Regions from separate parts of the Streptomyces sp. P9(2023) genome, predicted to be linked through region 1. Evidence: riboswitches for the same ligand, from Rfam matches in the RefSeq annotation. Region 1 holds a riboswitch; the other holds the start of a gene.
The links. A riboswitch is a leader RNA that binds a small molecule or an ion and turns the genes downstream of it on or off. The one in region 1 is predicted to bind ZMP and ZTP.

Region 1 (4,182 bases):
CTGGCGGTGGAGAGCGCGGGCCACATCGCGGCCCTGCTCGACCACGAGATGCCGCCGCACCTGGTGGAGGACGCGGCGGCGGCCGGCCTCGAACTGCTGCCGGGCATCGGCGATCTGGAACCGGAGTGCGGCTGCGAGGCGTGGGACCACTGCCCGCACACGGCCGCGCTCTGTTACCAGGTGGCGCGGCTGCTGGACGAGGACCCGTTCGTGCTGCTGCTGATGCGGGGGCGCGGCGAGCGGGCGGTCGTGGACGCGTTGCAGGAGCGCAGCGCGGCGCGGGCCACGACGACGGCGTCCGCCGTCGAGGAGCCGGTGGCCGAGGGCGTACCGGCGGAGGAGGCGTTCGGCGCGCGCGACATCCTGCCGCCGCTGCCGGCGCCACCGGCGCTCCCTTCGGCGCCCGGCGAGCCGCCTTCGCTGGACACCGAGACCGAGCCGGAGCCGGGTCTCGACCCGGCCGCGCTGGAGTTCCTCGCGGCGGACGCGGCCGCCCGCGCCCACCGGCTGCTGGCCGAGGCGTTCGCCCCGGGTCATGAACGCCCTTGGGCGGAGCCGCGCTTGACGCCCGCTCAGGACGCGGTGCGGCTGGCGGCCACGGGGGCGCCGCCGTCGTGGGTCGCGGCGCGGCTCGCGGAGGGGTCGGGCCGGCGCCGGACGGAGCTCGACCTGGCCACGCGCGCGTGGCGGTTCGGGGGCGCCGCCGCCCTCTCCGTGCTGGAGGAGGAGTGGACGCCGGGCCCGGACGCGCTCGCCCGTGCGAAGACGGCGCTCACGGAGGCCTGGGAGGACGCCGACCGGCCCGTGCTGCGCCAGGCGGGAGCGGCCCGCTGGACGGTGGTCGGTGCGGAGGCACAGCTGCGTCTGGGCGAGGACGGCCGCTGGTGGCCCTTCCGTAAGGAGCGCGGCGACTGGGCCCCGGCCGGCCCCGCGGACCAGGACCCGGCGGCCGCGCTCGCGGGCGTGTCGTCGCCGGAGGCGTGAGCGGACGGCCGGGTCGCTGCGAGGCTCGCAGCAGAGGTGCCGCCGCCCCGTCCCGTAGCGCATGGTCGGTACGGGACGGGGCAGCGGCACTTGCTGGGCTGCGGGCGCCTTGCGCTCCTACAGCCCGAGCTGGCGCTCCGCGCCTTCGACGGTCTGCGCGAGGAGCACGGCGATCGTCATCGGGCCGACTCCGCCCGGTACGGGGGTGATGAGGGAGGCGCGCTCGGCGGCCGTCTCGAAGTCGACGTCACCGATGTTGCCGGGGTTGTAGCCGGCGTCGACGACGACGGCGCCGGGCTTGATGTCCTCGCCCTTGATGAAGCGGGGCTTGCCCACGGCCGCCACGAGGATGTCGGCCTCGCGGACGGCGGCCGAGAGGTCGGTGGTGCGCGAGTGGCAGTAGGTGACGGTGGCGTCGCGGCCGAGCAGCAGCAGACCGGCGGGCTTGCCGAGGATCGCGGAGCGGCCGACGACGACGGCCCGCTTGCCGCGCGGATCGACGGCGTACGCGTCGAGCAGCCGCATGATGCCGCCGGGCGTGCAGGAGACGAAGCCGGGCAGCCCGAAGCCCATGGCGGCGAACGAGGCCATGGTGACGCCGTCGACGTCCTTCTCCGGGGCGATCGCCTCGAAGGCCGCGCGCTCGTCGATGTGCGGGCCGACCGGGTGCTGGAGCAGGATGCCGTGGACCGACGGGTCCTGGGAGAGCGCGGTGAGCGCGGCGACGAGTTCCTCGGTCGTCGTCTCGGCGGGCAGCTCGACGTGCTGGGAGCGGATTCCGGCCTTCGCGCAGCGGTTCTGCTTCATCTTCACGTACGTGACGGAGGCCGGGTCCGCTCCCACGAGCACCGTGGCGAGGCAGGGCGTGACGCCGGTGCGGCGGGTGATCTCGGCGGCGCGGGCGGCGGTCTCCTCGACCGTACGGCGGGCGAGCGCGGTGCCGTCCATGAGGGAGGCGGTACTGGTGGACATGGGCCACTCCTGGGCGTCGTCGATGACAGGGTGATCGCCCAGGCGCACGGCAGTGGCGGATCCGCGCGCGTGCGCGGGTTCCGCGGGCCGCTCCCCGGTGGTGATCCACCTCAAGCGCCAGTCACGGCCCTACCCCTACTCTACGTGAGCCCCGGAGGGGGGCCCAGGGGCGGTGTCCGGACACCGCGCATAGGCGGGGGTGCCGGGACGCTTGTCGGGGGCCTCCGCGCGCACGACGATGACCGGTGTTCCGAACGGTGGACCTCGACGTGGAGGCCGAGTTGAGCGATGCGTGGGTGGCGGCGGAGCCGGACGCGGGAGCGCTGCGGAGGGCGCACGAGGTGTTCACCAGCGGCGGCCAGGTCCGCCTCCCGCCGGTGCGGCCGCTGGTCGCGGAGTCGTGGCGGCGCTCGGCGCGGGCCCGTGTCAGCCCGGACGGGGCGGCCTGTGTGGAGCTGGCCGACGACGAGCTCGCCGACCACCGCGAGGGTCATCCGCTGTCCGCCGCGATGCCGGTGATCCGGGAGCTGATGGGCACGTACGCGACGGACGGCGCGCACCTGTTGGCGGTCTGCGACGCGGCGGGGCGGATGCTGTGGGTGGAGGGCCATCCGGGGACGCTGCGGCGGGCGCGGGCGATGAACTTCGTCGCCGGGGCCCGCTGGTCGGAGTCGGTGGCCGGGACGAACGCGCCCGGCACCGCGATCGCCATGGACCGCCCGGTGCACGTGTTCAGCGCCGAGCACTTCCAGCGGCCGGTGCAGGCGTGGACCTGCGCCGCCGCCCCAGTACACGATCCGCACAGCGGGCGGCTGCTCGGCGCCGTCGACCTGACCGGCGGGGACGAGCTGGCGCATCCGCACAGTCTGGCGTTCGTGCAGGCGGTGGCGCGGGCGGCGGAGTCGCAACTGGCCCTGCTGGCGCCCCGACCCGCCGCCGACCGGGTACGCCTCGCGGCGCTCGGCCGGGACGAGGCGCTGCTGACGGTGGCGGGGCGGCGGCTGCGGCTGAGCCGCCGGCACAGCGAGATCCTGGTGGTCCTGGCCCACCGCCCGGAGGGGGTGAGCGGCGACGAGCTGCTGACGCTCCTGTACGAGGACGAGTCGGTCACCCCGGTGACGCTGCGCGCGGAGCTGTCCCGGCTGCGCGGTCTGCTCGGCCCGGAGCTGCTGCGCTCGCGCCCGTACCGCCTGGCCGGCGCGGTGGCGGGGGCGGTGGACACGGACTTCGCGACGGTGGACCGCCGGCTCGGCTCGGGCGCGGTGTCGGCGGCCCTCGCCGACTACGCGGGCCCGTTGCTGCCGGCGTCCCGGGCCCCCGGGGTCGTACGGCTGCGGGAGCGGCTCGCGGACCGGTTGCGGGCGGCGCTGGTGGACCGGGGCGATCCGGGGCTGCTGGCGGACTGGACGTACAGCGCGTGGGGCGAGGACGACGTGGAGATGTGGCGGGCGCTCTCGGAGGTCGTACCGGCTTCCGGACTGGCGCCCGTGCTGGCCCGGTTGCAGGCGCTGGACGCGGAACTGTCGGCGGGCGCAACGGTGTTGCAACCTCGGTCGGCGCACTCTCGGCGGTGAGCGCCGGCCAGGGACGGCCGGCGCGGTCCGAGGGAGGCCATGTCCATGACCCGTTTCGCCGCACCCGGTACCGAGGGCGCGCTCATGTCGTACCTGCCCCGCTACGACCACTGGATCGGCGGTGCGTACGTGGCCCCGGCCCGGGGCCAGTACTTCGAGAACCCGAGCCCGGTCGACGGCCGTCCGTTCACGGAGGTGGCGCGCGGCACCGCGGAGGACGTGGAGCGCGCCCTCGACGCGGCGCACGCGGCGGCGCCGGGGTGGGGCCGTACGGCGCCCGGCGAGCGGGCCGGGGTGTTGCTGCGGATCGCGGACCGCATGGAGTCGCATCTGCAGGAACTCGCGGTCGCGGAGAGCTGGGAGAACGGCAAGCCGGTCCGCGAGACACTGGCGGCCGACATCCCGCTCGCGATCGACCACTTCCGCTACTTCGCGGGGGCGCTGCGCGGCCAGGAGGGCGCGCTGAGCGAGATCGACGAGGACACGGTCGCGTACCACTTCCATGAGCCGCTGGGGGTCGTCGCGCAGATCATCCCGTGGAACTTCCCGATCCTGATGGCGGTCTGGAAGCTGGCCCCGGCGCTGGCGGCGGGCAACGCGGTGGTGCTCAAGCCGGCGGAGCAGACCCCGGCCTCGGTGCACTACTGGATGA
Region 2 (4,182 bases), on a different contig from region 1:
TGCTGCTACCAGGAGTTGGCCCCGCTGCCCGACTTCGACGGCAACCGCGTCGTCCTCGGCGCGTGGGTCGTCGAGGACGAGGCGGCGGGACTCGGCATCCGGGAGTCGGCGGGCCCGATCACAGACGAGTACGCCCGCTTCCTCCCACACGTCATCCTGTGACGTAGTGCCGTCGGGCCTTGAACGTGGGGGAGGGTGGGCACAACGGGACGGCTCCCTTGCGGGCGCCTCCGCCCCGCCCCCCGCCCCCCTCGCCGTCAGCCGGCCAGCACCGCCCGCAACTGCTCCAACCCCCAGTCCAGGTCCTCCTTGGAGATCACCAGCGGCGGCGCGATCCGGATCGTAGAGCCGTGCGTGTCCTTCACCAGCACCCCCCGCTCCATCAGCTTCTCCGAAATCTCCCGCCCCGTGCCCCGCGACGGCGCGATGTCCACCCCCGCCCACAGCCCGCGCCCGCGCACCGCCTCCACCGCGCCTCCGCCCACCAGCAGCCCCAGCTCCGCGTGCAGGTGCTCGCCCAGTTCCGCCGCGCGCTGCTGGTACTCGCCCGTCCGCAGCATCGCGATCACCTCCAGGGCCACCGCGCACGCCAGCGGGTTCCCGCCGAACGTCGAGCCGTGCTCGCCCGGCCGGAACACCCCCAGCACGTCGCGGTCCGCGACCACCGCCGAGACCGGGACGACACCGCCGCCCAGCGCCTTGCCCAGGACGTACACGTCCGGCACCACACCCTCGTGCTCGCACGCGAACGTCCGCCCGGTCCGGCCGAGCCCCGACTGGATCTCGTCCGCGATGAACAGCACGTTCCGCTCGCGGGTCAACTCCCGCACCCCGCGCAGATACCCGGCCGGCGGGACCAGGACCCCCGCCTCGCCCTGGATCGGCTCGATCAGCACCGCGACCGTGTGGGCGGTGACCGCGGCCTCCATCGCGGTCAGATCGCCGTACGGGACGATCTCGAAGCCCGGCGTGTACGGGCCGTAGTGGTCACGGGCCTCGTGGTCCGTGGAGAAGCTGATGATCGTGGTCGTCCGGCCGTGGAAGTTGTTCGCCGCGACCACGATCTTCGCGTGCCCGTCCGGCACGCCCTTCACCTCGTACCCCCACTTCCGCGCGGTCTTCACCGCCGTCTCGATCGCCTCCGCGCCGGTGTTCATCGGCAGGACCATGTCCTTGCCGCACAGCTCCGCGAGCTGCGAGCAGAACTCGGCGAACCGGTCGTGGTGGAACGCTCGCGACGTGAGCGTCACCCGTTCCAGCTGCGCCCGCGCGGCGTCGATCAGCCGCCGGTTGCCGTGCCCGAAGTTGAGCGCCGAGTACCCGGCGAGCATGTCGAGGTAGCGGCGCCCCTCGATGTCGGTCATCCAGGCCCCGTCGGCCGAGGCGACGACGATGGGCAGGGGGTGGTAGTTGTGCGCGCTGTGCGCCTCCGCGGAAGCGATCGCGTCTTGCGTACTCGACACGGGGTCTCCGTTCGTCCTGCGGGCAGGGGCGGGTGTGGTTCCCTTTCTTATCGTCGCTCGGATGCCGGACGAAGAAACCTGTACGACGGCGCGCCAGCTAGTCTGGAAACACGCACGGCGACTGGCGCACGGGGAATCGACCCCGGGGGAGTCGTGCGCGGCAGACCACACGCGGTGCCGCCCGCCTGGGCACCACAAGGACCCGTCCCGTGTGGTGCCGCGTCGTCGTCGCAGTGCCCCGGGGCCCGCCGAAACGCCCGGAGGAACGCCATGAGCGCCACGAACGCCACGAACGCCACGAACGCGATGAACGCCACGAACGCGTCGAACGCGTCCAGCCATCCCGCCCTCGCCGCCGCCGACCCCGAACTCGCCGCGCTCGTCGGTGCCGAGGAGCGGTTGCAGGCCGAGACCCTGCGGCTGATCCCCAGCGAGAACTACGCCTCCCGTGCCGTCCTGGAGGCTTCCGGCACGGTCCTGCAGAACAAGTACAGCGAGGGCTACCCCGGCCGCCGCTACTACGAGGGTCAGCAGAACATCGACCAGGTCGAGACCCTCGCCGTCGAGCGCGCCAAGGCCGTCTTCGGCGTCGACCACGCCAATGTGCAGCCCTACTCCGGTTCCCCCGCCAACCTCGCCGTCTACCTCGCCTTCGCCGAGCCCGGTGACACCGTGATGGGAATGGCGCTGCCGATGGGCGGCCACCTCACCCACGGCTGGGGCGTCTCCGTGACCGGGCGGTGGTTCCGGGGCGTGCAGTACGGCGTACGCCAGGACACCGGGCTCATCGACTTCGACGAGGTCCGCGAGCTGGCCCTCAAGGAGCGCCCGAAGGTGATCTTCTGCGGGGGTACGGCGCTGCCGCGCACGATCGACTTCGCCGCCTTCGCCGAGATCGCGCGTGAGTCGGGCGCGGTTCTGGTCGCGGACATCGCCCACATCGCCGGGCTGATCGCGGGCGGCGCCCACCCGTCCCCGGTCCCGTACGCCGATGTCATCTCGACGACCACCCACAAGACCCTGCGCGGCCCGCGCGGCGCGATGCTGATGTCCCGGGAGGAGCACGCGAAGGTCCTCGACAAGGCGGTCTTCCCCGGGCTTCAGGGCGGGCCGCACAACCAGACCACGGCGGCCATCGCCGTCGCCCTGCGCGAGGCGTCCCAGCCGTCCTTCCGCGAGTACGCGCACGCGGTCGTCGCCAACGCCAAGGCCCTCGCCGAGGCGCTCCTCGCGCGCGGCTTCGACCTGGTGTCCGGCGGCACCGACAACCACCTGATCCTGATGGACCTCACGCCGAAGAACGTCCCCGGCAAGATCGCGGCGAAGGCCCTCGACCGGGCGGGGATCGTCGTCAACTACAACACCGTCCCCTACGACCCCCGGAAGCCCTTCGACCCCTCCGGCATTCGCATCGGCACCCCGTCCCTCACGTCTCGGGGCCTGGGTACGGAGCACATGGCCCAGGTCGCGGAGTGGATCGACCGGGGGGTGGCGGCGGCGGGCACGTCCGACGAGGAGACCTTGCGCACGATCCGCTCGGAAGTAGCCACCCTCCTGACCGCCTACCCGGCCCCCGGCCTCCCGACCTGACCCGGGCCCCTTCGCGCCCACCCCGCGTGGGCGGTGCCCAACCCCGGCCCCGCCGTATGGGCAATCGTCCCAGCGGAACAGTTGCCCACAACGAGGGCGGGGCCCCGGCCCAGTGGGGCCGAGGTAGCCCCTGGAACGGTGCCCGCACTGATCCGCGCGCGCACCTGAGAGAATGGCTCCCATGGCCTCTGATCGTCCCCGCGTGCTCTCCGGAATCCAGCCCACCGCAGGCTCGTTCCACCTCGGCAACTACCTCGGTGCCGTCCGCCAGTGGGTCGCGCTGCAGGAGTCCCACGACGCCTTCTACATGGTGGTGGACCTGCACGCGATCACGCTCCCGCAGGACCCCGCCGAGCTCCGCGCCAACACCCGGCTCGCCGCCGCGCAGCTGCTCGCCGCCGGTCTCGACCCGGAACGCTGCACCCTCTTCGTCCAGAGTCACGTCCCCGAGCACGCGCAGCTCGGCTGGGTCATGAACTGCCTCACCGGCTTCGGCGAGGCCTCCCGCATGACCCAGTTCAAGGACAAGTCCGCGAAGCAGGGTGCCGACCGGGCCACCGTCGGCCTCTTCACGTACCCGATCCTCCAGGTCGCCGACATCCTGCTCTACCAGGCCGACCAGGTCCCGGTCGGCGAGGACCAGCGCCAGCACATCGAGCTGACCCGCGACCTCGCGGAGCGGTTCAACGGCCGCTTCGGTGAGACGTTCACGATCCCGGCCCCGTACATCCTCAAGGAGACGGGCAAGATCTACGACCTCCAGGACCCGTCGATCAAGATGTCCAAGTCGGCGTCCACGCCGAAGGGGCTGATCAACCTCCTCGACGAGCCGAAGGTGACGGCGAAGAAGGTCAAGAGCGCGGTCACCGACACCGACACGGTCATCCGCTTCGACCCGGAGAACAAGGCCGGCGTCTCCAACCTGCTCTCCATCATGTCCACGCTCACCGGGACGAGCATCGCCGACCTGGTGACGAGCTACGAGGGCAAGATGTACGGCGCCCTGAAGACCGACCTCGCCGAGGTCATGGTGGAGTTCGTCACTCCGTTCCGGACCCGTACGCAGGAATACCTGGACGACCCGGAGACCCTGGACTCGGTCCTGGCCAAGGGCGCGGAGAAGGCCCGG

Region 2: another riboswitch for ZMP and ZTP. It lies ahead of glyA (serine hydroxymethyltransferase); the one in region 1 lies ahead of Q5762_RS00890 (bifunctional 5,10-methylenetetrahydrofolate dehydrogenase/5,10-methenyltetrahydrofolate cyclohydrolase).

The regions. Positions count from the first base shown of each region.
Region 1 is NZ_JAUPWM010000001.1:172,959-177,140, forward strand. It holds gene Q5762_RS00885 (SWF or SNF family helicase) at 1-984, shown strand, start outside; gene Q5762_RS00890 (bifunctional 5,10-methylenetetrahydrofolate dehydrogenase/5,10-methenyltetrahydrofolate cyclohydrolase) at 1,102-1,956, opposite strand; ZMP/ZTP riboswitch at 1,986-2,091, opposite strand; gene Q5762_RS00895 (GAF domain-containing protein) at 2,238-3,530, shown strand; gene Q5762_RS00900 (aldehyde dehydrogenase family protein) at 3,576-4,182, shown strand, end outside.
Region 2 is NZ_JAUPWM010000005.1:215,568-219,749, forward strand. It holds gene Q5762_RS10330 (glutathionylspermidine synthase family protein) at 1-162, shown strand, start outside; gene rocD (ornithine--oxo-acid transaminase) at 258-1,463, opposite strand; ZMP/ZTP riboswitch at 1,571-1,661, shown strand; gene glyA (serine hydroxymethyltransferase) at 1,770-3,053, shown strand; gene trpS (tryptophan--tRNA ligase) at 3,235-4,182, shown strand, end outside.